One region of the Stenotrophomonas sp. 22385 genome, then DNA from elsewhere that is predicted to be linked to it. Evidence: predicted binding sites of a transcription regulator. Region 1 holds the regulator's gene; each other region holds the start of a gene.
What was found. Region 1 encodes HrcA, which represses chaperone genes, less so after heat shock. Its sites were predicted from a motif close to TTNGCACTCNNNNNNNNNGAGTGCNAA; they were not measured.
Positions count from the first base shown of each region.

Region 2: the regulator HrcA is predicted to act here: its motif matches at 1,310-1,336, upstream of rpoH (RNA polymerase sigma factor RpoH).
Region 3: the regulator HrcA is predicted to act here: its motif matches at 994-1,020, upstream of ACTJI4_RS01725 (co-chaperone GroES).

Region 1 is NZ_JBQEOG010000003.1:134,082-136,348, forward strand. It holds gene recN (DNA repair protein RecN) at 1-559, opposite strand, end outside; gene hrcA (heat-inducible transcriptional repressor HrcA) at 652-1,719, shown strand; gene grpE (nucleotide exchange factor GrpE) at 1,801-2,267, shown strand, end outside.
Region 2 is NZ_JBQEOG010000001.1:376,792-379,058, reverse strand. It holds gene purD (phosphoribosylamine--glycine ligase) at 1-300, shown strand, start outside; gene rpoH (RNA polymerase sigma factor RpoH) at 424-1,299, opposite strand; gene ACTJI4_RS01525 (hypothetical protein) at 1,695-2,267, opposite strand, start outside.
Region 3 is NZ_JBQEOG010000001.1:415,358-417,624, reverse strand. It holds gene groL (chaperonin GroEL) at 1-577, opposite strand, end outside; gene ACTJI4_RS01725 (co-chaperone GroES) at 661-948, opposite strand; gene ACTJI4_RS01720 (endonuclease) at 1,228-2,267, shown strand, end outside.

The DNA.
Region 1 (2,267 bases):
CGATGCGATCGCTGACATCGCCCTGCCGCGACAGCGACTCCGCTTCCTCCACCAGTGCCTGCCAACGCGCAGCCGCCTGACGGACCTGGCCGCGCTCGGCCTCGTTGCGGGCGAATGCGTCGAGCAACGCCAGCTGCGACGGCCGCGCCAGCAGCGCCTGCTGTTCGTGCTGCCCGTGGATCTCGACCAGCATGCCGGCCAGTTCGGTGAGCTGGGACAGGGTCACCGGGCGCCCATTGATCCAGGCGCGCGAGCCGCCATCGGCGCGGATGATCCGGCGCAGCTGGCACTGGTCCTCGTCATCCAGCTCGTTGTCGCGCAGCCATTGCCGGGCCGGGGCCTCTTCACCGGGCGCGAACTCAGCCGACAGTTCGGCACGCGCCGCGCCGTGGCGGACCACGCCGCTGTCGGCGCGCAGCCCGGACAGGAAGCCCAGGGCGTCGACCATCAGCGACTTGCCTGCGCCGGTCTCGCCGGAAACCACGGTCATGCCTGCGCCGAACTCCAGTTCGGTGGCGCGGACAACGGCAAAATCCTTGATCGATAGATGTCTGAGCATGGTATTGGGTTCTTGAGCCGCGCAACGCTAGCATGGGTGGGGCAGGCAGTGTTCCTGCCATTATCCAATGTCGCGTCTCACAGGTTGATTCCATGCACCCCTCCGCGCCCCATCTCGCGCCGCGCACCCGCCACCTGCTGCGGACGCTGATCGCGCGCCACATCCAGGACGGTGAACCGGTTGGCTCGCAGACCCTGGCGCGGTTGGCCGGGCTGGATGTCAGCCCGGCCACCATCCGCAACATCCTGGGCGATCTGGAAGACCTGGGCCTGCTCAGCTCAGCGCATGTCTCGGCCGGGCGGGTGCCCACCGCGCACGGCTACCGGGTCTTCGTCGACAGCCTGGTGAAGATGCAGCCGCCCGGCGAAAACGAGCTCAACCGCCTGCGCAGCGAGCTGTCCAGCGGTGCGGGCACCCAGGCCCTGCTTGGCAGTGCCTCGGAGCTGCTCTCGGCAATGAGCCATTTCGTCGGCGTGGTGGGCGCGCCGCGGCGCGAGCAGTTCGCCTTCCGCCACATCGATTTCGTGGCGCTGGATGCGCGCCGGGTGCTGGCCATCCTGGTGTTCGCCGACAACGAGGTGCAGAACCGGGTGATCGAACCCAGGCGCAGTTGGGAGCCGGCCGAGCTGGAGAAGGTGGCCAACTACCTCAACGCGCACTGCGCTGGGCGCCCGCTGGCCGAGATCCGCGCCACCCTGCTGGTCGAACTGCGCCAGGCGCGCACGGAGATGGAGCAGCTGCTGGCGCATAGCGTGGAACTGGCCGAACAGGCGATGGCGCCGCCGGCCGATGACATGGTGCTGGCCGGGCAGACCCGGTTGATGGGGGTGCAGGACCTGTCCGACCTGGACCGCCTGCGCGAACTGTTCGACCTGTTCGCCAGCAAGCGCGAGATCCTGCAGTTGCTGGAGCGCACCATCCAGGCCCCCGGGGTGCGCATCTTCATCGGCGAGGAAACCGGGGTGATGCCGCTGGAGAACGTCTCGCTGGTCACCGCCCCGTACTCGGCCGGTGGCCAGGTGCTGGGGGTGCTGGGGGTGATCGGGCCGAAACGGATGGCCTACGACCGCATGATTCCACTGGTGGAAGCCACCGCCCAGGTACTCGGCGCGGCGTTGGATGCCCCGGCCGGTGCCGGATTGTCCCGTAATCGCACCTGAAGCCGCCCTGGCTCTTGAATCGGGTCCAGCCGCCCACATAGGGGTGGGTGGAGGCGGAGAGTCACCGCCAAGGATCCGGAAATGAACCAAGATCAGCCTGATATCGCATCCCAGACCCCGGCCGGCGACGCCGCTGCGGGGGATACCCTGCAGCAGCAGCTGGAGAGCCTGCACAACGAACTGGCCCTGCTCCGGTCCGAGTCGCTGCGTGAGCGCGCCGACCTGGACAACCAGCGCAAGCGGGTGGCCCGCGACGTCGAACAGGCACGCCGCTTCGCCAACGAAAAGCTGCTGGGCGAGCTGCTGCCGGTGTTCGACAGCCTGGACGCCGGGCTCAACGCCGCCGGCGCCGAGCCCAGCCCGCTGCGCGAAGGCCTTGAGCTGACCTACAAGCAGCTGCTCAAGGTGGCGGCCGACAACGGCCTGACCCTGCTCGACCCCACCGGCCAGACCTTCAACCCGGAACACCACCAGGCCATCAGCCAGACCGATGCGCCTGGCGCGGCGCCGGGCAGCGTGGTCCAGGTGTTCCAGAAGGGCTACCTGCT
Region 2 (2,267 bases), on a different contig from region 1:
CCTTCCCTGGGCGTGGTGATGGCGGCCTCGCCGTACCCGGAGGCGCCGATCACCGGTGACGTCATCCACGGCCTGGACCAGGTGCCGTCCACGGCCAAGGTGTTCCATGCCGGCACCACGCTGGACGCGCAGGGCCAGGTGCTCAGCGCCGGCGGCCGTGTGCTGTGCGTGGCCGCGCTGGGCGACAGCGTGGGCGACGCGCAGGCCAATGCGTATGCCGGCGTGGCGAAGGTGTCGTGGGACAACGAGTTCCACCGCAACGACATCGGCTGGCGCGCGATCGCCCGCGAGCGGGCATGATCGCCGCGGCGCCCGGCCAACGGTCGGGCGCTACCCGGCAGGTGCCCACCGTTGGTGGGCACGCTCGAAGCAACAAAAAACCCGGCAACGCCGGGTTTTCTGTGTACTGCGTTGGACGCCGCATTACGCGGTGAACAGCGCCTTCATCTTCTTCAGCGCGTTCGCTTCGACCTGGCGGATGCGTTCGGCGGACACACCGTACTCATCGGCCAGCTCCTGCAGCGTGACCTTGCTGTCGGCGTCCAGCCAGCGGCGACGGATGATGTCGCGCGAGCGTGCGTCAAGCTCGGCCAGGCCTTCGCGCAGCAGCTGCAGCTGGTTGTCTTCGCTGTCGGCACGCTCATAGGCCATCGACGGATCTTCGTCGTTGGCGACCAGGAACGCAGCCGGCGACGGCGGCGCATGCTCGTTGTCGTCATCGCTGGGCGCATCGAAACCGACATCGCGGCCGGACAGGCGCGATTCCATTTCCAGCACTTCGCGTTCGGACACGTTGAGGTCCTTGGCGACCGCGGTCACCTCCGCCGCGTTCAACCAGCCCAGGCGGGTCTTGGACTTGCGCAGGTTGAAGAACAGCTTGCGCTGCGCCTTGGTCGTGGCGACCTTGACGATGCGCCAGTTCTTCAGGATGAACTCGTGCATTTCGGCACGGATCCAGTGCACCGCGAACGACACGAGGCGAACGCCCATGTCCGGGTCGAAGCGCTTCACGGCCTTCATCAGGCCGATGTTGCCTTCCTGGATCAGGTCGCCCAGCTGCAGGCCGTAGCCGTTGTAGCCACGGGCCACGTGCACCACGAAGCGCAGGTGGGAATGGACCAGCTCGCGCGCGGCGTCCAGGTCCTGCTCGTCGCGGAAGCGGCGGGCCAGGTCCTGCTCGTCATCGACCGTCAGCACCGGGATCTGGTGCACGGCGCCGATGTAGGCGTCCAGCGAACCGAGCGCACTGGGAATCGGAAGATTGTTTGCCACAAGGGCAGTAGACATGTTCTGGCTCATAGGGGTCATCTTATCAGTCCCGTATTTGGACTGCTGACAGTTCAAAAAGTTCCAGCGTTCCGTGAGTGAAACGCTGGCGCAGATCAGGCCCCTAACGTACCGCGAAATGGTGACAGTTGCGAGTGGGCCGCGCCGCGTCAGTTTCCATTTTAAATCAATGGGATATAGGCAAAAACGTCACAAGCACGTCGTTTTGGGCAGGACAATCCCACCAAAAGACACCCATTCAGGATGAAAACGTTGCCAGGCATTCAGCGCCGGCACCCGCCAACGCCTGAACGCCCCCAAAAGCCCCCCAAGCCGATGCACGGCACCGGAACCACCGAAGCCGACAGCCGAAGCCGCAACGCCCGGTAGTGCCACCCCATGGGTGGCAGGCCAGAACCCACCGACGCTTAGTAATATCCCGACAGACTCAAGAAAAACCCCTTCGCCTCATACCGCAGCTCGGTCAGGTCATCACTGAACTCGGTGAAGTTGTACCCGGCGCCGATCTTGAAGTTCTGCCCGACCTGGCGATCCACGCCCACCAGCCAGCCCTTCTTGTCGCCGCCCTCGCGCACATCCAGCCAGCGATACTCGGCAAGGGCTTCCCACTGGGAGAACAGCCGGTAGCGCAGCTGCAGTGCCGAGAAATTCACCCGGCTGTCCAGCCATTCGCCCTCGCCGCGCCCGGTGCGATAGTCGCCCCAACGCCCGGCCAGCTTGCCGGCCAGCTCCCAACGGTCACTGACCTGCATGACGCCTTCGAACGAGACGATCTGCGATTTCTGGTCATACACGTTGCCGCCTTCCTGGCCCAGCGACGCCACGTCGTACAGATAGGTGTACTTGCCGAACGCCGCCCAGCGCGTGTTGTCGTGCGGGCGCCAGGCGAACCCCAGGTTGGATTCCACCAGCTTGGCGTCAGCGAGCGGGTTGCGCCTGTCGTCGGTGTCGGCGTAGTTGGCGCGCAACGCGATGCGCCA
Region 3 (2,267 bases), on a different contig from region 1:
TGCCCTTGACCACGTCCAGCTCGTTTTCCAGGCCCGAGCCTTCCTCAACGGTGATCACGCCTTCCTTGCCGACTTCACGCATCGCTTCGGCGATGATGTTGCCGATCGACTCGTCCGAGTTGGCCGAGATCGTACCGACCTGGGCAATGGCCTTGTCGTCAGCGGTGGGCTTGGAGATGTTCTTCAGCTCGGCGACGGCGGCCACTACGGCCTTGTCGATACCGCGCTTGAGGTCCATCGGGTTCATGCCGGCAGCCACGGCCTTGGCGCCTTCGCGGATCAGGGCCTGGGCGAGCACGGTGGCGGTGGTGGTGCCGTCGCCGGCGTCGTCGTTGGTACGCGAGGCGACTTCCTTCACCATCTGCGCGCCCATGTTCTCGAACTTGTCAGCCAGTTCGATTTCCTTGGCGACGGACACGCCGTCCTTGGTGATGGTCGGGGCGCCGAAGCTCTTCTCGAGCACGACGTTGCGGCCCTTCGGGCCCAGGGTGGCCTTGACGGCATTGGCGAGAACGTTGACGCCGCGCACCATGCGGGCGCGGGCGTCTTCACCGAAACGAATTTCCTTGGCAGCCATTGCGATTACCTTTTTATGTTGGGGCCGGGTCGTGCCCGGCGACATTAGATCGGGGCAGCGGGGCAACGCCCCGCGAGGCGGAATCAGCCGATGACGGCGAGGATGTCGTCTTCGCGCAGGACCTTGTATTCCACGCCTTCGCTCTTGTAGCTGCTGCCGGCGTACTGGCCGTAGATGACCTTGTCGCCGACCTTCAGCGACGGCGCACGCACGCTGCCATTGTCCAGCGGCTTGCCCGGGCCCACGGCCACGACTTCGCCCTTGGTCGACTTTTCCTTGGCCGAGTCGGGGATCACGATGCCGCCGGCGGAGACTTCGTCGGCTTCGATCGGCTTGACCACAACGCGGTCGTGAAGCGGCTTGATGTTCATGCGTGCCTCTTAAGTTGTTGATTGATTTGAAAAAGTCCGGCGATATTAGCACTCACCCCAGGTGACTGCCAGCACCGCTCGCGAAAAAACCCGCCAGTGCGGGACAGGGCAGAGATGGTGCTGTCCCCGGCCCTTTCAAGGGGGGGCCGACGATTTCTCCCAGACCGCCATTTTCTTGACGCACGTCTCAATGCGGAGTGCCGAAGACGACAAATCGATAGATGTGTCATATGGATTAGCTAGATTCGGCCGGCAAAACCCAATCACAAGGAGCCGTAGATGAGGTTGCTCACACCACTGTCCCTGGGGTGCCTGCTGGCGCTGGCCGCGGGTTCCGTCCAGGCAGACGTATTCATCAATGAACTGCACTACGACGACAGCACCCCGGCCGGGGATGTCGGCGAAGCCATCGAGGTGGTCGCCACCGGCGGAGAGGACCTGGGTACCTACCGGCTGTACCTGTACAACGGCAGCACGCCGTCGGCGGCCACGGTCTACGCAGACACCCCGGTGCCGGCCGGTAGCGCCGCCGGCTGTGGCAAGGCCAGCATCGCCACCGTCACCTACCCGACCAACGGCCTGCAGAACGGTGCCAACGACGGCATCGCACTGGTGGACGCCAGCGGCAGGGTGGTCCAGTTCATCAGCTACGAAGGCACCATCACCGCCGCCGGCGGCCCGGCCGCCGGGCTGACCAGCCAGAACATCCCGGTCAGCGAGAGCAACAGCACCGCGCCGGGCACCTCCCTGCAGCTCACCGGCAGCGGCAGCCAGTACGCCCACTTCACCTGGGCCGGATCGGCCGCGCAGACCTTCGGTGCCTGCAACGCCGGCCAGAGCTTCAGCGGCACCGGCGGCACCGGACCCAACACTCCGCCGTCGGTCACCACCACCACCCCGGAGCAGGGCGCGGCCAGCTTCCCGGCTGCCGCCGATCTGGTCGTCACCTTCAGTGAAAACGTCACCGCCAGCGCTGGTGCATTCACGCTCAGCTGCGGCCAGTCCGGCACGGTGCCGCTGACCCATGCCAACAGCGGCACCCGCTTCACCCTGTCCACCAACACCGCGCTGGTGGCCGGCGAAGCCTGCCGCTTCGATATCCGCGCCGCCCGCATCAAGGACGCGCAGGGTGCACGGCCGGCAGCGGATACCCGCATTGCCTTCACCGTGGCCAGCGGCGGTACCGGCCCCGGCCCCGATCCGGACCCGGGCAGCTACTACGCGAAGGTCAATACCTCCAGCCCCAGCCAGCTGCGCTGCTCGCTGCACGCCACCATCAAGGGCCACACCTCGTACCCGTACAGCGGCTCGGGCACCAG